Regions from separate parts of the Isoptericola sp. F-RaC21 genome, predicted to be linked through region 1. Evidence: predicted binding sites of a transcription regulator. Region 1 holds the regulator's gene; the other holds the start of a gene.

Region 1 (10,418 bases):
CGGTGGCGCCGACGGTGCCGCTCGCGGCGGTGCTCGTGCCCACGACCGTGCCGACGGTGGCGCCGGTCCCCGCACCCGCCGCGCCCCCGGCGGCGGCGCTTCCGGCCGCGGCCGTGCCCCCCGCGACGGCCGTGCCCCCGGCCACCGCCGCGCCACCGGCGCTCGCCGCACCGCCGAGGATGCCGCCGATCGGAAGCGCTCCCACGACGGCGAGGCCCGCCATCCCGACGATCAGCGGCGCGACCACCGCGCGCATGCCGTGCGCGATGTCGCCGAGCTCGAGCACGAGGGCGCGGCACTCGGCGCAGGTCTCGAGGTGCGCGTCGACCTTCGCGACCTCGCGCTGGGCGAGCCCACCGCGCACGTACGCGCCGAGCAGGGCGTTCACCCCCCGGCAGCCGTCGGTGGGCGCGTGCGTGAGGTGCTCCTGCAGGTAGCCGACCCGCAGCCCCTCGCGGGCCCGGTAGGCGAGCGCGGACACGCCGTTGGGCGTCAGGCCGAGGATCGGCGCCACCTCCGCGGGCGCCCGCCCCTCGATCTCCGTGTACCAGAGCACGGCCTGCCAGCGCTCCGGCAGCGCCTGGTAGGCGTTCTTGACGACGGAGTGCTCGAAGCCCTCCAGCGTGGCGACGTCGGTGGGGTCCACCAGGCCGAGCGCGGCCTCGAACGTGCCGTCGTCGGCCGTCGGCCGGGTGCGCTGCACTCCGCGCGCGAGGTCGGCGGCGAGGCGCCGCACCACGGTGAGCAGGTACGCCCGGAACGTCGCGTCGGGCCCGCCGCCGTGCTGCAGCACGGCGAGCACGCGGTGAAACGCCTCGGCGACGAGGTCGTCGGCGTCGGACGGCGAGCGCACGTACTGCCGCGCCACGGCCCGTGCGGCGGGGACGTGACGGGTGTACAGCGCCCCGAACGCCTCGAGGTCTCCGCCACGCACGTCGAGGATCAGCTCGGCGTCACTGCGCGCCGAGTCGTCCGATCCCACGTAGACGTCCGTCATGGCCGACCTCGCTCCGCAACCGCTGCGCGAGCGCCCCACGCAGACCCCCTGTACCTTACGCGCCCGGAGCAGCGCTCGAGAGGGTGAATTCACCCCGGCGGAACCGCGATATCCCGTGCCTCGGGCAGCCTTCGCGGGGTACGGGCGAATTCGCCCGGTGAAATCCCGCGCATCTGCGTCATGATGGACACCTATGGGGGTCCCTTCATCATGAACCGGTCCACGAGCGGGCCCGCGGGTGCGCCCGGTCACGTCGCCGACGTGATCGATCGTTGGCGCGCCACGAGCCTCGCCGAGGTGTGGCTGCGCCCCGACGACTGGTACCACCCCGCCGTCGACGCCCTCGTCGAGGCCCTCGACGAGGGCCGGTCGCCGCATGCCGCCGCGCACCGCCTCGGCGCCGCGCGGGGACGGGCGGGTGTCGGCCTGGGCGAGACGCTGGACGACGTCGAGTGCCTCTACCGCACCGCCCACCACCCGGCGGACCCGGACGCGATCCGCGCGGTGGCCGTCGGGTGGGTGCGCGGCCGCGACGCCGAGCCGGCCCTCGGCGCCCTGCGCGACCCCTCCTCCGGGCTACCGACCCGCGAGTACCTGGCCGAGCGGCTGCGCGAGACGTACGGCGCCGCGGTCGGCGCCGCCGAGGGCGTGCCGGAGACGCACTGTCTCGTCGTCGTCGACGTCGCCGTCGACGGGCTCGCCCCGTGGGACCGCGCCGCGCGGTCGGCGACCGTGGGTCGCGCCCTCGAACAGGTCTTCGGGGAGGGGCACCCGATGGCCGCCCTCGCGGACGGCGTGTTCATCGTGCTCGCGCGGCGCGACACCGGGGTGCCCGACCTCGCCAAGGCCACGCGCGGGGTCGTGGAGCGCAACGGCGCGCTCATGGGGCTCGGCGACGCGCTGAGGCGCCCCACCCGGGTGTGGGTGGAGCGCCTCCCGACGTCTCACGGCGCCGCGGTCGAGCTGCTGACCCAGCTGGCTCGCTGACGTCTCCGCCGGTCGAGCTTGTCGAGGCCCCGCACGGGTTTCGACAGGCTCAACCAGCGATGTGGTCAGTGCTGCGCGTAGGTCAGGCAGTCGGCGTGCGCGTCGTCGTCCGGGCCGGGCCCGACGCGGATGGCCGACGCCGCGCACTCGAGATCGGTGTTGTGGACGCAGTCCCCGCGCTGGCACGCGCCCACGTGGGCGACGACCTTCTCCAGGCCGCCCTTGGCGCTCAGCGGGATGAAGGTGGCGCACGACGCGTCACCGCTGTGCCCCGCGATCGTCACCGCCCCGGCGTGGCAGCCGTGGTCGTGGTTGTAGCCGCAGCCCTCGACCGTGCACTCGGTGACCTCGGGCATCTCCATCAGCGTGCTCATCGTGCGCTCCTCGCCGCTCGACGCCGGCTCTCGCCGCCTTCGACCACGATATTCCTCTCGCACGGAAATGCACAGCGAATGCGAGATCGAATTCATCGCGCACCGGATAAGGAATACCTTACCTATTGCCTGCGAGAATCAGATCGAGCGAATTAACGAAGAATTGCCTTGCGGAAATCCGCTCAGCCCCGGCGGGTGGGGCGCCAGAGCACGAGCGCGCCCTCCTCGGCCTCCAGGTCGGCACGCTCGGCGCGGCGGACGCGCTGCCCCCGCCGCACGACGACGACGTCGCCCGTCGTCCCGGCCGTGAACACCCGGCCGCCCGGCTGCATCGCGAGCGCCGCGAGCCGCCCCTCGAGCTGGGCCACGTGCTCCTGCAGGTCGAGGATGCGGCGGATGCCGGCGAGGTTGATGCCCTCCACCTGCGCGAGGCGCTGCACCTCGAGCAGCCGCGCCACGTCACGCTGGGAGTAGCGACGGCCGCGCCCCGCGGTGCGGCGGGGCGTGACCAGGCCGAGGCGGTCGTACTGCCGCAGCGTCTGCGGGTGCATCCCCGCGAGCCGGGCCGCCTGCGACACGGTCAGCACCGGTGCGTCCTCGGTGACCATCGCTACCTCCCTCGCCGCTGCTGCTCGACGTGCCGGCGTCACTCCGCCGCGCGCTCGGCGAGCCCCGCCCGCACGTCCTCGTGGTCGCTCTCGGCGGCGAACGCCTCGAGCGCCTCCCTCGCCTTCTTGCTGAGCTTCTGCGGCACGGCCACCTGGACCGTGACCAGCAGGTCGCCCTGCGTCTTCGCGGTCTTCACGCCGCGACCCTTGACCCGCAGCACGCGGCCGGTGGGCGTGCCCGCCGGCACCTTGAGCCTCACCGTGTGCCCGTCGAGCGTCGGCACCTCGACCGTCGTGCCCAGCGCCGCCTCCGCGAACGTCACGGGGACGTTCATGCGCAGGTTCGCGCCGTCGAGCGTGAACACGGGGTGCGGCGCGACGTGCACGGTGACCACGAGGTCGCCGGCCTCGCCGCCGCCCGAGCCGGGTCGGCCCTTGCCGCGGATGCGCAGCTTGCGGCCGTCGTTCACCCCGGCGGGGATCTTGGTCTTGACCTTGCGGCCGTCCACCGTGAACTCCACGGTGGCGCCCTCCACGGCCGTGCGGAACGGCAGCGTGGTCTCGGCCGCGACGTCCGGGCCCTTCTGCGGCGTCGTGAAGCCGGCACGCTGCCGGCCGCCGCGGAAGCCGCCCTGGCCGCCGAGCATCGAGCTGAGGATGTCCTCGAACCCGCCGCCGCCGGCACCCCCCTGGGGGTACTGCTGGTAGCGCACGTTCGGGCCGGCGCCGCCGCCGAACATGGAGCCGAAGACGTCCTCGAAGCCGTTGCCGCCGCCGCCCGGGCCCGCCGCGAAGCGGGCACCGCCGCCGGCCATGGCGCGCACGGCGTCGTACTGCTGGCGCTGCTCGGAGTCGGACAGCACGGCGTACGCCTCGCCGATCTCCTTGAACTTCGCCTCCGCCGACGCGTCGCCCGGGTTCTGGTCCGGGTGGTACTTGCGGGCGAGCTTGCGGTACGCCTTCTTGATGGTCGCGTCGTCCGCGTCCTTGGGGACGCCGAGAGCGGAGTAGAAGTCCTTCTCGATCCAGTCCTGACCTGTCACGACGCCCCCTTCCTGGTCATGCTCGTGATCTCATCATCCTCGGGTTCGAGTCCTGGAGCCGGAGCCCCGCTGGTTGAGCCTGTCGAAACCCGGCGACGGGTTTCGACAAGCTCAACCAGCGGGGGCGGGTGTCACTCCGGTCCGACGACGCCCACGCGGGCGGCGCGGACGACCTTGTCGCCGATGCGGTAGCCGGGCTCGACCACCAGGCTGACCGTGGTGGCCGTGGCGTCGGCGTCGACGTTGTGCATGAGCGCCTCGTGGACGTTCGGGTCGAACTCCTCCCCGACCTGTCCGAACCGCTCGATGCCGAACTTCGCCAGCGACGCGTCGAGCTTCTCCGCGATGGCCGCCATGGGCCCGGAGAGCTCGGCGTGCTGCTTGGCGCGCTCGATGTCGTCGAGCACCGGCAGCAGCGCGGTGAGCACGTCCTGCGTGCCCTGCGTGCGCGCCGCCTCCTGGTCGCGCAGCGACCGGTTGCGGTAGTTCGTGAACGACGCCCGCTCACGCTGCAGCGCGTCCAGGTGCTCGGCCGCCTCCGCCTTGGCCTTGAGCACCTCGGCGCTCTCGGCCGCCTCGCCCTCGGGCTCGAAGTCGAGCGCCGCGAGCGGGTCGGAGGGCTCGCCGGCCTGCTGCTCGGCGTCGCCCGAGCCGCGGGCCTCGCCCGAGGTGGGATCGACCTTGCGCTTGTCGGTGAACTGGAAGGGGGTCTCCCCCGAGCCCTCCGGGTTCTCGGAAGGCTCGGGGGTCCCCTGCGGGTTCTGGTCCGTCACTTCTTGTCGTCCTCGTCGTCGACGATCTCGGCGTCGACCACGTCCTCGTCGGCGGTGGAGCCCTGCGCCGACTCACCCTGGGGGGCGTCGTCGGCCGGAGCGCCCTCGGCGCCCGCCTGCTGCTCGGTGGCGTACAGCGCCTGGCCGATCTTCTGCGAGGACGCGCCGAGCTTCTCGTACGCGGTCTTCACGGCGTCGGCGTCCTCGCCCTCCAGGGCGGTCTTGACGCCGGCGATGTCGGCCTCGACCTCGGTCACGACGTCGGCGGGGAGCTTGTCGCGGTTGTCCGCGATCTGCTTCTCCATCGAGTACGCGAAGGCCTCGGCCTGGTTGCGGGTCTCCGCCTCCTCGCGCCGCTTCTTGTCCTCGGCGGCGTGCTCCTCGGCGTCCTTCACCATGCGGTCGATGTCCTCCTTGGGGAGGGCCGACCCGCCGGTGATCTTCATCGACTGCTCGGTGCCCGTGCCGCGGTCCTTGGCGGACACGTGCACGATGCCGTTCGCGTCGATGTCGAAGGTGACCTCGATCTGCGGGACGCCGCGCGGCGCCGGGGCGATGCCGGTGAGCTCGAACGTGCCCAGCGGCTTGTTGTCGCGGGTGAACTCGCGCTCGCCCTGGAAGACCTGGATCGCCACGGACGGCTGGTTGTCCTCCGCCGTGGAGAAGATCTCGCTGCGCTTGGTCGGGATGGCCGTGTTGCGCTCGATGAGCTTGGTCATCACGCCGCCCTTGGTCTCGATGCCGAGGGACAGCGGGGTGACGTCGATGAGCAGGACGTCCTTGCGCTCGCCGCCGATGACGCCGGCCTGCAGGGCCGCGCCCACGGCGACGACCTCGTCCGGGTTGACGCCCTTGTTGGGCTCCTTGCCGCCGGTGAGCTCCTTGACGACCTCGGTCACGGCCGGCATGCGGGTGGAGCCACCCACGAGCACGACGTGGTCGATGTCGGAGACCGAGATGCCGGCGTCGCGGATGACCGCGTGGAACGGCGCCTTGGTGCGGTCGATGAGGTCCTGCGTCATCTGCTGGAACTGCGCCCGTGTGAGCTTCTCGTCCAGGTGGACCGGGCCGTTCTCGCTCATCGACAGGTACTGCATCGAGACGTTGGTGCTCGTCGCGGACGAGAGCTCCTTCTTGGCCTGCTCGGCCGCCTCGCGCAGACGCTGCAGGGCGATCTTGTCCTTGGACAGGTCGACGCCCGCGCTGTTCTTCACCTGCTTGATGAGGTGGTCCACGATGCGCTGGTCCCAGTCGTCGCCGCCGAGGCGGTTGTCGCCGGACGTCGCGCGCACCTGGATGGTGGAGAAGTCGTCCTCGTCCTTGCCGACCTCGAGGAGCGAGACGTCGAACGTGCCGCCGCCCAGGTCGAAGACCAGGATGAGCTCGTCCTCCTTGCCCTTCTCCAGGCCGTAGGCGAGGGCCGCCGCGGTGGGCTCGTTGACGATGCGCGTCACGTTGAGGCCCGCGATCTGGCCGGCGTCCTTGGTCGCCTGGCGCTCGGCGTCGTTGAAGTACGCCGGGACCGTGATGACCGCGTCGGTGACGGGCTCGCCCAGGTACTCCTCGGCGTCGCGCTTGAGCTTGCCGAGCACGCGCGCGGAGATCTCCTGCGCGGTGTACTTCTTGTCGTCGATCTCGACCGACCAGTCGGTGCCCATGTGGCGCTTGACCGACGAGATGGTGCGGTCGACGTTGGTGACCGCCTGGCGCTTGGCCACCTCACCGACGAGGACCTCGCCGGTCTTGGAGAACGCGACGACGGACGGCGTCGTGCGCGACCCCTCCGCGTTCGCGATGACGGTGGGCTCGCCGCCCTCCAGGACGGCGACCACCGAGTTGGTGGTACCCAGGTCGATACCGACTGCTCGAGCCATGTGTGCTGCCTCCATGCATACGTCCGGGCGCCCGTGCGCCCGAGGTTGAGTCAACTGCACTCAACGTAAATCTCGGCGTCCCTGCCTCGCAAACGGCGGGCGCCAAAGTTGAGTCTGCATGGCTCAACCTTGCTGTCGGCGCGGATATTCCCGCAGGCAGACCCGCCCGTTCGCTCTGAGCGAACAGGCCCCGTCATCCACGGATACCGGTGGCGGCGAACGCCTCCAGCTCGCGGACGAAGGAGCGCGGCCGCGTCATGGGCAGGTAGTGGCCGCCGCGAGGGTCGACGACGACGCTGCCCCGCGTGGCCGCACCCAGGAAGCGGCGCTCGTCGGCGCGGAGATGGTCGAAGCGGCCGTTCACGAACCGCACCGGGCCCGGGTAGGCCGCGAGGCGGTCGAGCGGCCGCTGCGCACGCAGGGCGGCGACGGCGTCAGGGATCACCTCCGACGCGATGCCGGCGCGCGCGACCGCGTCGGCCGTCCGTCGAGGAAGGGCGGCGCGCAGGACGCGGGCGCTCACCCGCTCCCCGCCGTCGGCCCAGCCCGACAGCGCGCGGTGCGCGACCAGGAACGGGGCCGTGCCGCTCCGCGTCGGCACGGCCGTGGCGCCGGCGACGACGAGCGCTGCGACGCGCCGAGGCTCGCGGGCCGCGAACGCCATCGCCGCGTACCCCCCGAGCGAGTGGCCGACGACGAGGGCGCGCCCGCCGACGGAATCGACCGCCTCACCCAGCACGTCCGCGGCCGCCTCGAACGAGAACCGCTCACCGCGGCGAGCGCCGTGGCCCGGGAGATCGACGGCCACCGCGGGCCGCCCGGCGGGCAGGTGCTCGACCACCTCGGTCCAGGCGGCGCGGTTCAGCCTGATGCCGTGGACGAGCACGAGAGGCAGGGACGGGACCACGGGCTTCCCCGTTCGTCGAGAGTGGAGCCGATGCCCGGGCCGGCATCGAATGCAACGCACCGTTGCGTTGTGTGAGTCTGGCACGCGAGGACCCGTATCGCAACGCAACGGTGCGTCGTAGAGTGCGACCGTGAAGAGACCAGCCGCGCAGGGGTCACGCGAGCCGAGGCCAGGCGGTCCGCGGCGGGCGCACGACATCTTCCAGGCGGCGCTCGACCTGCTCGTCGAGCGCGGCTACGAGGGCCTCGCGATGGAGGCGGTGGCGAGCCGCTCCGGCGTGAACAAGACCACGCTCTACCGCTGGTGGCCGTCCAAGGACGCGCTGCTCGCCGCCGCGCTCACCGACAGCGACGCGCTGTCGCTGTCGGTGCCCGACACGGGATCGCTGCGGGGCGACCTGCGTGCGCTCACGGGGCGCATCGCCGAGCTGCTGACCGACCCGGTGACGGCGCCGATCGCCGCGGCGCTGCTGTCCGCCGGCGTCGAACGCCCCGAGCTCGCCGCGCTGTCCCGCGCCTTCTTCGGCGACCGCCTCGTGCGCGAGCAGCCCGTGCTCGAGCGGGCGGCCCAGAGGGGCGACCCCGTCGCGGACGTCGACCTTCGCACCGTCATGGACCTCCTGGCCGGGGCCGTCTGGTTCCGCGTCTTCGTCCGCGGCGGGGAGGCCCCGACCGGAGCGGAGCTCGACGAGATCGTCCGCACGGTGCTCCGCGGGGTCGAGGGGCGCGCCGAGCCCTCGTCGTGAGGCCCGGCGGGAGCGCCCCTCACACGGGGCCGCTCACACCAGGCCGCTCACACCAGCTCGACACCGTCGGCCTGCGGCCCTCGGTCGCTCTGACGGACCTTGAAGCGGACCCGGTCGCCCTCCTCCAGGAACTCGACGTCCCGCACCACCGACACGTGCACGAACAGGTCGTCACCGCCGGCATCGGGGGTGATGAAGCCGAAGCCGCGGTCCGCGTCGTAGCGCGCGACGGTGCCCTCGCCGCCGCGCACCGGCCCGCCGGACGACCGGCCAGACGATCCCGGACGGCCCGGACGGCCGCGGTCAGCGCCCCCGCGCGCGTTCCCACCACGAGAAACATGCCCATCGCGAGAGCCACGCCCCTCACGAGAACCGTGCACGAGCCGGACGTCGCGGGCGTTCGGACCCTTGTCGCCGTCGACGACGTCGAACGTCACGCGCGCCCCCTCGGGCAGCGTCGTCAGCCCGCCGCCGAGCGCCTTGACGTGGACGAAGACGTCGTCGCCGCCCGCGTCGGGCGCGATGAAGCCGAAGCCCCGGACGTCGTCGAACCAGGACACCGTGCCGTCCGCGCCGTCGGACGCCGGCCCCGCGGATCCCGACGGCCCGGCCGCCGCGACGAGCGGGAGCAGGTGGTCCGCCTGCGGCCCCTTCTCGCCGTCGACGACGAGGAACGCCACCCGCTGCCCCTCCGCGATCACGCCGCCGGTGACGATGGCCGAGCTGTGCACGAAGATCTCCGCACCGCCGTCGTCGGGCGTGACGAAGCCGTACCCCTTGGCCGGCTCGTACCAGGCGACGGTGCCGAGCACACCCAGGGGTGTGTCGGCGGCCAGGTCGCCGGTCACACGGACGCGCCGGGCCTGCGGGCCGCGGTCGCCCTCGCCCACCTCGAACTCGACGGTCTGCCCCTCACGGAGCTGCTTCGGGCCGTCGTCGCCGACGATCTCGGACGCGTGCACGAACAGGTCCTCGGCCTCGTTCCCGAGGTCGATGAAACCGAACCCTCGGTCGGCGTCGAACCATCGGACAGTTCCCTGGGGCACCTAGGACTCCTACTCTCGGCAGACATTGCTTCCCCCAGTGTCCCCCGAGAGCGACGGTCCCCCGACAGCGGCGGCGACGGGGCCGCCGTCAGAGGGGCTTGCGCATCTGCTGCGTGACGACGGCGTACCCCGCGGAGTCGTAGAGCGACACCGCGGCGGCGTTGCGGCCGAAGACGTTCAGCTCCAGTGCCGCCGCGCCCGCCTGCCGGGCGGCGTCCTCCGTCGCGGCGAGCAGCGCCCGCCCCAGCCCCTGCCCACGACGGGACTCCACGACCTCGATGTCGTAGAGGAACGCGATCCCGGGCATGCCGTGCGGCGGGTCCAGCGCCACCCAGCTGCGGCCGACGGTCTCGCCGTCGGCGTCCACGGCGACCCGCAGGAGCATCCGCCGCGTGTCCGGCCCCTGGGGCAGCAGCCGCGCCGACTCGTCGCGGGCACGTCGCACAGCGCCCTCGTACGGCCACCGGCCCGACGCGACCTGCTCCGCCGCGTAGTCCTCGGCCAGCGCGTCCTGCCACTCGTCGAACTCGGCCGGGGTCATCGGGCGCAGCGTCACCGTCGTCATGTCGCGCATGCTGGCACAGGCAGGGACCCGCGCACGCCTGGACCGGCCCCGGGTCAGAAGGGCGGCGGGCCAAGATCCGATACCCCCGGAGCGGGGGCGCGGGTCCGAGCGTCGCGACGCTCCGCGCCGGAGCCCTCGATCCGTGGGTGCGTCTTGCGTCGGCCGGTCGGGCGGGTGTCCGGCCGCTCGCCGTCGGTTCGTCGACCCTCCGGTCGCGCGCGATGGTTGCGGCCGGTGGGCGAGGTCCAGGTCAGGACGCCGTCGGGGGCGCGGGCGACGCGCCATCCCGTCTGGTGCTTCACCACGTGATGATGGCGACACAGATGAGTGAGGTTGTCGGCGGTCGTGGTGCCGCCGTCGACCCACGCGCGGACGTGGTCGACGTCGCAGCCCGCCGCGGCGCGGGTGCAGCCCGGGAACGTGCAGGTGAGGTCGCGCGCCTGCAGGAGGGCGCGGAGGGCGGCGGGCACGGCGTACGTGCCCGGGTCGGCGGTCAGCA
Region 2 (10,418 bases), on a different contig from region 1:
GTCGCGCAGCACGCGCATCGCCACGTAGGCGGCCGTCCACGGCCCGATGCCGCGCCGGGCGACGAGCGCGGCGCGCAGGGAGTCGCCGTCGTCGCCGACCCCGACGGCGAGGGTCCCGTCGTCGAGCGCGCGGGCCGCGTCGATGACTGCGGCCAGCTGCCGGGCGGGCAGGCGCAGGTGGGCCGCGCCGGCGGCCGCCACGTGCGCGGGAGTCGGGAACAGCCGGGTGAGGCCGGGCACGGCCGAGTCGTACGGCGTGCCGGCCGCGGCCGCGAGGCGGCCCAGGTGCGTGCGCGCGGCGGCGACGCTGATCTGCTGCCCGACGATCGCGCGCACCACGATCTCGTGCGGGTCCACCGTGCCGGGCACGCGCAGGCCGGGGGTGCGCGCGACGAGGGGCGCGAGCGCCGCGTCGTCCGCGAGGGCTGCGTCGACGGCCGCCGGGTCGGCGTCCAGGTCCAGCAGCCGGCGCAGGCGGGCGACGGCCACGGAGACGTCCGCCGCCGACGCGAGCTCGAGCCGCACCGCCACCCGCCCGGCCCCGACGCCCGGCCCCGCGACGACCTCCGCGGCGCCCGGCCCGTGGGGCAGGAGCAGCGTGCGGGCGTACCGGACGTCGTCGCCGTCGAGATCCGCGACCTCCACCTCGTCGACGGCGCGCGCGGCGAGGAACGCGACGACGCCGCGGGCGTCGAACGGCTCGCGCACCGGCAGCTCGAGCTCGAGGCGGACCCGCGCGACGTCGTCGCAGCCCTCGCCTTCCAGCACGCGATCCGTCGCGGCATCGGGCCCGATGGCGCGACGGGTCGCGTGCTGGAAGGCAGGGTCGGTCCTGACCCGACGTCGGGCGCGGGCCCGCAGGTCGCTCGGCGCGACGGCGAAGACCTCGACCATCGTGTCGTTGAACTGCCGGATCGACCCGAAGCCGGCCGCGAACGCGACGTCCGCGAGCGGCAGGTCGGTGCCGACGACGAGGCTGCGCGCCGTCTGGGCCCGCTGCGCGCGGGCGAGGGCGAGCGGCCCGGCGCCGAGCTCGGCGGTGAGCAGGCGGTGCACGTGCCGCGCGCTGTACCCGAGCCGGGCCGCCAGCCCGTCCGTGCCCTCGCGGTCCACGACGCCGTCGGCGATGAGCCGCATCGCGCGCCCGGCCAGGTCGTGCCGCAGGTCCCACGCCGGCGTGCCGGGCGCTGCCTCCGGCAGGCATCGCTTGCAGGCCCGGTAGCCGGCCTCGTGCGCCGCGGCGGAGGTGAGGTAGAAGGTGACGTTCTCCGGCTTGGGCGTGCGCGCGGGGCAGGACGGGCGGCAGTAGATGCCGGTGGAGCGCACGGCGGTGAAGAACTGGCCGTCGAACCGGGTGTCGCGCGCCGCGATGGCGCGGTAGCGCTCCTCGAACTCCCGTGCGTCGGGCGGGGCCGTCGTCGTCATGACCCCATCCTCACGCGCGGCGCCGACGCAGTGCTAGCGGGAATCGGACACGGCGGTGGCGCTGCGACGGCCGGTGATCCTACCGATGCGGCCGACCGGCCCGGGGCCGGAGGGTGGCGCTGCAGCCCCCGACGAGAGGACGAGATCATGCAGCAGACATCCCTGGCAGTCCCGGCGACCCGGCGCCGCCGCCGCCCCTCGCGTGCGACGGCGGCCGCGGCCGCGCTCCTGGCGGCGGTCGGGCTGACCGCCGTCTCGGCCGTGAGCGCCGGCGCGGCCGACAACCCGTACGAGCGCGGCCCCGCGCCGACGGAGGCGAGCATCGAGGCGAGCCGCGGCAGCTACGCGGTCTCCCAGACGTCGGTGTCGTCCCTGGTGTCCGGCTTCGGCGGCGGCACCATCTACTACCCGACGTCGACCGCGGACGGCACGTTCGGCGGCGTCGCGATCTCGCCGGGGTACACGGCCCGGGAGTCGTCCATCGCCTGGCTCGGGCCGAGGCTGGCGTCGCAGGGGTTCGTCGTCTTCACGATCGACACGAACACCGTCTACGACCAGCCGGCGTCGCGCGGGGACCAGCTCCTCGCCGCCCTGGACTACCTCACCGAGCGCAGCACGGTGCGCGACCGCGTCGACGCGGACCGGCTCGCGGTCGTGGGGCACTCGATGGGCGGCGGCGGGACGCTCGAGGCGGCCAAGGACCGGCCCTCGCTCAAGGCGGCCGTGCCGCTGACGCCGTGGAACCTCGACAAGTCGTGGCCCGAGGTCAGCACGCCGACGTTCATCGTCGGCGCGGACAACGACACGATCGCGCCGGTGGCGTCCCACGCGGAGCCGTTCTACGGCGGCCTGCCCGCGTCGACCCCGAAGGCGTACCTGGAGCTCAACGGGGCCACGCACTTCGCGCCCAACCTGTCCAACACGACGATCGCGAAGTACAGCCTCTCGTGGCTCAAGCGGTTCGTGGACGACGACGTCCGCTACGAGCAGTTCCTGTGCCCGGTGCCCGGGCCCGGCTCGACCATCGAGGAGTACCGGGGCACCTGCCCGCTCTGACCGGACGGTGTGACGGGCGGCCCGGGGCGGAGGTGACCCCCGGGCCGCCCTCCGTCTCGGCGCTGTGTCGCGGCACAACGGCGGGAGCGTGTCGCTGTGCCGGCGACCAGCCGGCCGTCGCGCTCCGGGCGGGCCGGCGGGCCCCGGTCCGTAGCATCCCCAGGATGAGGCCGAGGGCGACCGCGACCGCGGTGTCCGCGCAGGGGCGGACGACGTCGGCGACGATGCACCGTCTGGCGGACGGCGCCGTCGCGCTCGTCCTGGCCGACCGGCCGCCGTCCGACGAGACGTTCCTGGTCGCGGTGGTGCCGGAGCACGACCCGCCCGCCCGCCGTCGGGCGCGCGCCTGCGCCGAGCTGGCGCGCGGCGTGACCGCGCTGGGCGCCGGAGCCGTGACGGACGCCCTCGCCTCGCTGACCCTCGCCCGGTCGCTGCTGGGCGCGGACGCGCCGCGTCTCGCCCTGGGGGCGTCCGTCGCGGCGGCTGACGCCGCGTGGGCGGCGGGCGACCGGTCGGCCTGCGTCGACGCGCTGGCTGCGGCGGAGGGCCTCGTGGCCGCCGCGGCGCACGACGCGGGAGGGCTTGGCCACCTCGGCGGCCTGGGCGCCGAGGCCGACTACGTGGCCGGGATGCGCGCGCTGCTCCGGGAGCGGCCCGGCGACGCCGTCCCCCGGCTGCGGCGCGTGCTGCGGCGTCGTCGGTCCCTGACGGACGCGCCGGCCCTGCTGCAGGCCACGGTGGCCGCGCTCCTCCTCGGCGACGTCGAGGCGGGGGCGGGCCTGGGTGCCCGGGCGCTGGCGGCCGCCCGCCTCCGGGGCGACGACGGCGCGGTGGCCCAGGCGCTGGAGCACGTCGCGTACGCCGAGCTGCGCGCCGGGCGCCATGCCCGGGCGCGGAGCCACGCCGTCGAGGGGTTCGCCGCAGCGGTGCGGACGGGGCGGCGGAACGTCGCGGCCCATCACCGGGCGATCCTGGCGCTGGCCGCCGCCGACGCCGGCGACGCGGAGGAGGCGGCCGAGCACGTCGCGGCCGCCCTCGCGACGGCGCGCGAGCACGGGCTGGCGCAGACGGCGACCCTGGCCCAGCTGGCCGCGGGCCGCCTGGAGCTCGCGCAGGGGCGGCCTGCCGACGCCGCGGCGCGCCTCGCCGACCTCGTGCGCCCGGCGGACGGGACGCCCGCGACGGGGCACTTCGCCGTCCGGCACCTCGTCATGCCGAGCTTCGTGGAGGCCGCCGTCGCGGCCGGCCGGCACGACGACGCCCGGGCGGTGACGGCCGAGTACGCGGGCTGGGCGGCGTTCGGCGCGGACCCGGTGGCGCCGGCGCTCCTGGCGCGCTGCCGCGCCCTGCTCGGGACCGGCCCGGAGGCCGAGGACGACTTCCGGCGTGCGCTGGAGCTGCACGCGGCGGTCGGCGACGAGCTCGAGCGCGCCCGGACGCGGCTCCTCTTCGGCGAGTGGCTCCGCCGGCGGCGGCGCCCGTCCGAGGCCCGCGACCAGCTGCGCGACGCCCTGCGCGAGCTCGAACGGTGCGGCGGCGCGGCGTGGGCGGAGCGGGCCGCGGCGGAGCTGCGGGCGGCCGGCACCGCAGGCCCGGGGCGGGGCGCCGGGCACCAGGGAGCGCTGGCCCGGCTGACGCCGCACCAGCGGCGCATCGCGGACCTGGTGGCGGACGGCGGCACGAACCGGGAGATCGCGCACCGCCTGTCGGTCAGCGCGCGTACCGTCGAGCACCACCTGCGGCACATCTTCGTGGCCCTCGGCGTCAGGTCGCGGGTCGAGCTGACGCGCCTGGTGCTCGCCAGCCTGGAAACCGACTAGGCGGTATGCGATCCTGGCTCGGAGGTCGATGGCGACCTGCCGAGGAGGACGTGATGCCCGAGACCCTGTCGAGCCCTCCCGTCGCCCGTGCCGTGCTCGCCGGAGGGCTGCTCGCCGGGGCACTGCTCGACGGGACCCTGCGGACCGGCGACCTGCCCGAGGCGGCCCGCGTCCTCGGCCTGCCGGAGCGCGGTCGCTACGCCGTGGTGGTGGTCAGCGGGGGCACCGCCTCCGACCGGATCGCCTGGCACGGCACCGTCGTGCCCGCCGGCCTGACGTGCCGCTGGCGCCTCGGGGCGGGAGCCGACCACGGCATCGTCCTGCTGGATCGCGGCGACGCGACCCTCGACCGGCTCGCGCAGGGCGTCGAGCTCCGGCGTGCGGCGCCCTCCGTCCTCGGCCCCGTGCGGGTCGGGGTGGGCCTGCCGGTGACAGGGCTCGGCGCGCTCGACGTCGCGCGGCGGCACGCCGACGTCGCGCTCGCCGCGTGCCCGGACGGGCCCGTGGCGCGGCTGCACGACCACCTGCCCGCCGCCCTGGTCCAGGCGGGTCCGGACCTCGCGTCGGCGCTCGCCGTCCGCGTCCTCGGGCCGCTGCTCCGGCTGCCCGCCCCCGAGCGCGGCGTCCTCCTCGACACCCTGGCCGTGTGGCTGGACGGGGACGGGGTGACCGGCCAGGCGGCCCGCCGGCTCGGGTGCCACCGCAACACGGTGCGCAACCGCCTGCAGCGCTGCGAGCGCCTGACCGGCCGGTGCCTGGCGAGGCCCGCCGACGTCGTGGAGGTGGGGCTCGCGCTGAGCGCCCTGCGCCTGGCGGGGCAGGGCGCTAGGGGAGAGCCTCGATCCAGTCGAGCACCGTGGTGAGGTAGGCGTCGCGGGCGGGCGCGGGGGAGAGCGCGAGGTCGTGCGCGCCGCCGACGACGGTCCGCACGGTGACGTCGCTGCCCAGGCGCGGGGCGCGCCGGCGGATGTGCACGACGTCGAGCACGGAGTCGGTGGTGACCAGCTCGTCGTGCCACGAGCGCGCGGGGCCGGAGCGGTCGGACGCCAGCACGAGGACGGGGATCGTCAGGTCCAGTCCGCGGGCCACCCGGTGGTGCGCGCGCCGCACGGACCGCAGCCAGCCCGCGCGCACCGGGAAGCCGGCGTGCGGCTTCCAGGCGAGGTCGAAGTCCCACTCGCCGCCGGTCTCGCGGTGCAGTGCCGCGCCGTAGTGCTCGCCGAGCGACCCCACGACGAGCCGGGGCGCGAACCGCCCGACCGCGTCGATCGCCCAGGTCGCCGGCCCGCGCAGCAGCCAGCCCTCGTTCAGCTCCAGCCAGGGGCTGTTGAGGACCAGCGCGTCGGCCCGGCCGGGGCGGGCGTTCGCCCACAGGGGCGCGACGAGCCCGCCCGTCGAGTGCCCGAGCACCACCAGCCGCTCGTGGCCCGCCGCGCGCACGACGGCGGCCGCGGCGTCGAGGTCCTGGGCGTACAGGGCGAGGTCGTCCACGAGGTTGGGGTCCCGGCCCGCGGCGGTGTGCGCCGCCAGGGCGCGGCCGTGGCCGCGCAGGTCGACGGCGTAGAACGCGTGCCCGCGCGCCGCGACCGCCCGCGCGACGTGCGGGTGGAAGAAGTAGTCGACGAAGCCGTGCACGTACAGGACGGCGGTCGGCGCCGGTGCGTCCTCGGCGTCGCCCGGCGTGGACGGCACGTGCCGCACCAGCACGGCCTCGGCGTCGCCGGGCAGCGCCAGCGTGCGCGCCTGGAACTCCGGGCCGAGGACGTCCTCGCGCCACGCCCCGGCGTCGGGGCGCGGCGCGGCCTGCGGGTCAGGCACCCTGCGTCGGACCGGACGGGCGGTCCTCGTCGCCGGGCTCGGTGTCGGGCTCGGTGTCGGGCTCGGCGCGGGGCTCCAGCGGCTCCGCGACGGGGCCCGTCGTCGGCCCGGCCGGGGGCGCGGCGTCCGGGGCGGGCTCCGGCTCGAGCGGCTCGGCGACGGGGCCGGTCGTCGGCTGCCCGGCGGGCGGGGCGGGCGGCGCCCCGAAGACCTGCTCCTCCGCCGTCGGGCCGGCGGAGGGGACGGCCCCGGGGGCGGCCTGCGCGGCGAGGGCGGCGTCGCCCGTCGCGGTGCCGGAGACGGCGGGCGTGCGGCGGTTGTTCCGCACGACGAACCACACGACGAGGCCGATGACGACCAGCCCGACGACGAGCCCGACGATCCACCACGGGAAGCTGCTGCCGGCCTCGGCGGCGGCGCGGGCCTCGAACGTGGCGGCCTCGCCCATCGTCGGGGTCCAGGTGACCGTGTTCCCGTCGACCGTGCCGTTGGCCTCGGACACCGGCCCGGGGAACGTGAGGGAGATCCGTACCTCGAGGGCGTCCTGCACGCCCTTGGGAAGATCGCCGAGCTGGCTCAGGTCCTGCGACAGGTCGGTCTGGCCGGTGACGACGTACTCGTCGCCCTCGCGGGTGATGTTCACCCCGGCGTCGTCGGGGGTACCGGCTCCGCCCAGCTGGAGCTGGTCGATCGGGACGTCGGTGTAGGTGATCTCGCCACCGGTGTACTCGTCGTCGGAGTACGGCTCCAGCGTGGCGCCCTCCGGGAGGCTCCCCTCGAGTTCGCTGCTTGCCTGGCTCCAGAGCTCTCCGGGCTCCATGCCCATGGTCTCGGCAAGCTGGTTCGAGAACGCCATGATCATGGACCCCGACGCGGTGTCGTTCTCGGAGAGCGTCATGTCGACGTCGACCTTCATGCACCCGGCGAGGGCGAGGAGGCCGACGGCGGCCAGGGCCGCCGCGATCGCGGTGCGGAGGCGGCGCACGGGGCCGCGGGCTGGAGTGGTCACCGGCCCAGCATCCCGCAGCAGCAGTGTGCCGGCCACCTCGGCGCACCGGTGGCTTGCGATCAAAGTTGAGCGGAATAGACTCAACTTTGGCGACGTTCCCCCGACAGACGTTTTCCCCGTGTCATCGCACGTCATCCCGGAGGTCCCATGGACATCAAGCTCACGACCATGTCGCAGCAGGCGCTCGGCGACGCCGTCCAGTCGGCGTCGGCCGCGGGCAACCCCCAGCTCGAGCCGGTGCACCTGCTCCAGTCCCTGCTCCAGCAGACGGGCGGGGTCGCCGTCGGCCTGCTCGACGCCGTCGGCGCCAACGCCCAGCAGATCGGCCAGCGCGCCCGCGCGGCCCTCGTCGCCCTGCCGCAGGCGAGCGGCTCCGCCGTCGCCCAGCCCGCGCCGTCGCGCCCCATGAGCGCGGTGCTGGAGAACGCCGGCAAGGAGGCCGAGGCGCTCGGCGACGAGTACGTCTCGACCGAGCACCTGCTCATCGCGCTCGCCGCGGGGCAGTCCGCCGCCGCGCAGGCGCTGACCGAGGCGGGCGCCACGGCCGACGCGCTGCGCGCCGCGCTGCCCGCCGTCCGCGGCTCGTCCCGCGTCACCAGCCCCAACCCGGAGGGCACCTACAAGGCGCTGGAGCAGTACGGCAGCGACCTCACGCAGCGCGCCCGCGACGGCAAGCTCGACCCCGTCATCGGCCGTGACTCCGAGATCCGCCGCGTCGTGCAGGTGCTGAGCCGCCGCACCAAGAACAACCCCGTGCTCATCGGCGAGCCCGGCGTCGGCAAGACCGCCGTCGTCGAGGGCCTGGCGCAGCGCATCGTGGCGGGCGACGTCCCGACGTCCCTGCAGGGCAAGCGCCTCGTCGCGCTGGACCTGGCCGGCATGGTCGCGGGCGCCAAGTACCGCGGCGAGTTCGAGGAGCGGCTCAAGGCCGTGCTCGAGGAGATCACCGCGTCGGACGGCGAGGTCATCACCTTCATCGACGAGCTGCACACGGTCGTCGGCGCGGGCGCCGGCGGCGAGGGCGCCATGGACGCGGGCAACATGCTCAAGCCGATGCTCGCCCGCGGCGAGCTGCGCCTGGTCGGCGCCACGACGCTCGACGAGTACCGCGAGCACATCGAGAAGGACCCCGCCCTCGAGCGCCGCTTCCAGCAGGTGTTCGTCGGCGAGCCGTCGGTGGAGGACACGGTCGCCATCCTGCGCGGGCTCAAGGAGCGGTACGAGGCGCACCACAAGGTGACGATCGCCGACTCCGCGCTGGTCGCCGCGGCGGCCCTGTCCGACCGGTACATCACCGGCCGCCAGCTGCCGGACAAGGCGATCGACCTCGTCGACGAGGCGGCGTCGCGCCTGCGCATGGAGATGGACTCCTCGCCCGTCGAGATCGACGAGCTGCAGCGCACCGTCACGCGCCTCGAGATGGAGGAGGTCGTGCTCAAGGAGTCGGACGACGCGGCGTCGGCCGAGCGCCTGGACCGCCTGCGCGCCGACCTCGCCGACACGCGCGAGAAGCTCGCCGCGCTCACGGCGCGGTGGGAGTCGGAGAAGGCCGGCCACAACCGCGTCGGCGATCTGCGCGCCCGGATCGACGAGCTGCGCACCGAGTCCGACCGGCTGCAGCGCGAGGGCGACCTCGAGTCCGCGGCGCGCATCCTGTACGGGGAGATCCCGCAGGTCGAGCGCGAGCTCGCGGAGGCGGAGCGCGCCGAGGCGTCGCAGGACGAGAACCAGCCCGCCGAGGCGCCGATGATCGCCGACAAGGTGGGGTCCGACGAGATCGCCGAGGTGGTCTCCGCCTGGACCGGCATCCCGGCCGGGCGGCTGCTGCAGGGCGAGTCGGAGAAGCTCCTGCACATGGAGGACGTCATCGGCGAGCGGCTGATCGGCCAGACGGCGGCGGTGCGCGCGGTGTCCGACGCCGTGCGGCGCTCGCGGGCCGGCGTGGCCGACCCCGACCGCCCGACCGGGTCGTTCCTGTTCCTCGGGCCGACCGGCGTCGGCAAGACCGAGCTGGCCAAGTCGCTCGCGGACTTCCTGTTCGACGACGAGCGCGCCATGGTGCGCATCGACATGTCCGAGTACGCGGAGAAGCACTCCGTGGCGCGCCTGGTCGGTGCGCCTCCGGGGTACGTCGGCTACGAGGAGGGCGGCCAGCTCACCGAGGCCGTGCGGCGTCGGCCGTACTCCGTCGTCCTGCTGGACGAGGTGGAGAAGGCGCACCCCGAGGTCTTCGACATCCTGCTGCAGGTGCTCGACGACGGCCGCCTCACCGACGGCCAGGGCCGCACGGTGGACTTCCGCAACGTCATCCTCGTGCTGACCTCGAACCTGGGCTCGCAGTTCCTCGTGGACCCGGCCCTGGACGACGACGCGCGCCGCGAGGCGGTCATGGCCGCCGTGCGGGCGTCGTTCAAGCCGGAGTTCCTCAACCGGCTCGACGACGTGGTGATCTTCGACGCGCTGACCGTCGAGGAGCTCGGCGAGATCGTCGACCTGCAGGTCGCGGCGTTCGCGCAGCGGCTGGCCGACCGGCGCATCACGGTGGACGTCACGCCCGCCGCGCGCGAGTGGCTGGCGCTGGAGGGCTTCGACCCCGCGTACGGCGCCCGCCCGCTGCGCCGCCTGGTGCAGCGCGAGATCGGCGACCGGCTCGCCAAGGAGCTGCTGTCCGGGGCGGTGACCGACGGCGACACCGTCGTCGTCGACCTCGACACCTCCGACGCCGCCGCCTCCGGCCTGGTCGTGACGAAGTCCTGATGCTGAGGTAGTCCCCACCCTGCCGAGGTAGTTCGAAGAGCCTCGAGGTAGTCCGGATCTTGCCGAGGTAGTTCGTGACTTCGTGTCACGAACTACCTCGGCAAGATCCGGACTACCTCGCGAGGATGCGAACTACCTCGCGAGGATGTGAACTACCTCGCCGGGATTCGAACTACCTCGGCAGTGGGCTTCGACAGGCTCAACCAGCGGTGATGGAGGCCTGCGGGCCGGCGCCGCCCTTGACGATCGCCGGCACGTCGGCCGCCGGGTCGAGGGTGTAGTCGTAGTCGGCCTTCGGGTCGAAGGTCGTGCCACCGGTGTTCTGGCCGCCGGGGGAGTCCACGACGATGCTGCCGCGCTCGGTGAGCGCCGCGTCGTCCTGCCGGTCGAACGGGCGGGGCACGCCGTCGTAGTACGAGTTCTCGATGACGACCTTGGACCCGCCGCGCGCCAGGTTGCCGTACGACCCGAGGTTCTCCATCAGGTTGTTGTACAGGTGGGCCTTGGCGACGTTGTCGATGGACGGGTTGCGC

What was found. The regulator HspR, encoded in region 1, represses chaperone genes until heat shock. The targets are predictions, from matches to a motif close to AAGTTGAGTCNNNNNGACTCAACTT.
Region 2: clpB (ATP-dependent chaperone ClpB) is a predicted target of HspR. The motif match lies at 7,191-7,215, and genes of this name have one in related genera.

The regions. Positions count from the first base shown of each region.
Region 1 is NZ_JBCFYX010000003.1:77,280-87,697, reverse strand. Features, by position in the region: gene AAG589_RS10905 (sigma-70 family RNA polymerase sigma factor) at 1-997, opposite strand, end outside; gene AAG589_RS10900 (hypothetical protein) at 1,259-1,984, shown strand; gene AAG589_RS10895 (DUF1540 domain-containing protein) at 2,050-2,358, opposite strand; gene AAG589_RS10890 (heat shock protein transcriptional repressor HspR) at 2,541-2,966, opposite strand; gene AAG589_RS10885 (DnaJ C-terminal domain-containing protein) at 3,005-4,009, opposite strand; gene grpE (nucleotide exchange factor GrpE) at 4,141-4,782, opposite strand; gene dnaK (molecular chaperone DnaK) at 4,779-6,656, opposite strand; gene AAG589_RS10870 (alpha/beta fold hydrolase) at 6,850-7,563, opposite strand; gene AAG589_RS10865 (TetR/AcrR family transcriptional regulator) at 7,694-8,308, shown strand; gene AAG589_RS10860 (cold-shock protein) at 8,356-9,354, opposite strand; gene AAG589_RS10855 (GNAT family N-acetyltransferase) at 9,443-9,919, opposite strand; gene AAG589_RS10850 (HNH endonuclease signature motif containing protein) at 9,973-10,418, opposite strand, start outside.
Region 2 is NZ_JBCFYX010000004.1:257,855-268,272, reverse strand. Features, by position in the region: gene AAG589_RS16045 (AlkA N-terminal domain-containing protein) at 1-1,425, opposite strand, end outside; gene bdeA (bis(hydroxyethyl) terephthalate hydrolase) at 1,573-2,481, shown strand; gene AAG589_RS16035 (LuxR C-terminal-related transcriptional regulator) at 2,646-4,301, shown strand; gene AAG589_RS16030 (PucR family transcriptional regulator) at 4,355-5,164, shown strand; gene AAG589_RS16025 (alpha/beta hydrolase) at 5,127-6,119, opposite strand; gene AAG589_RS16020 (LppM family (lipo)protein) at 6,112-7,128, opposite strand; gene clpB (ATP-dependent chaperone ClpB) at 7,276-9,885, shown strand; gene AAG589_RS16010 (pectinesterase family protein) at 10,085-10,418, opposite strand, start outside.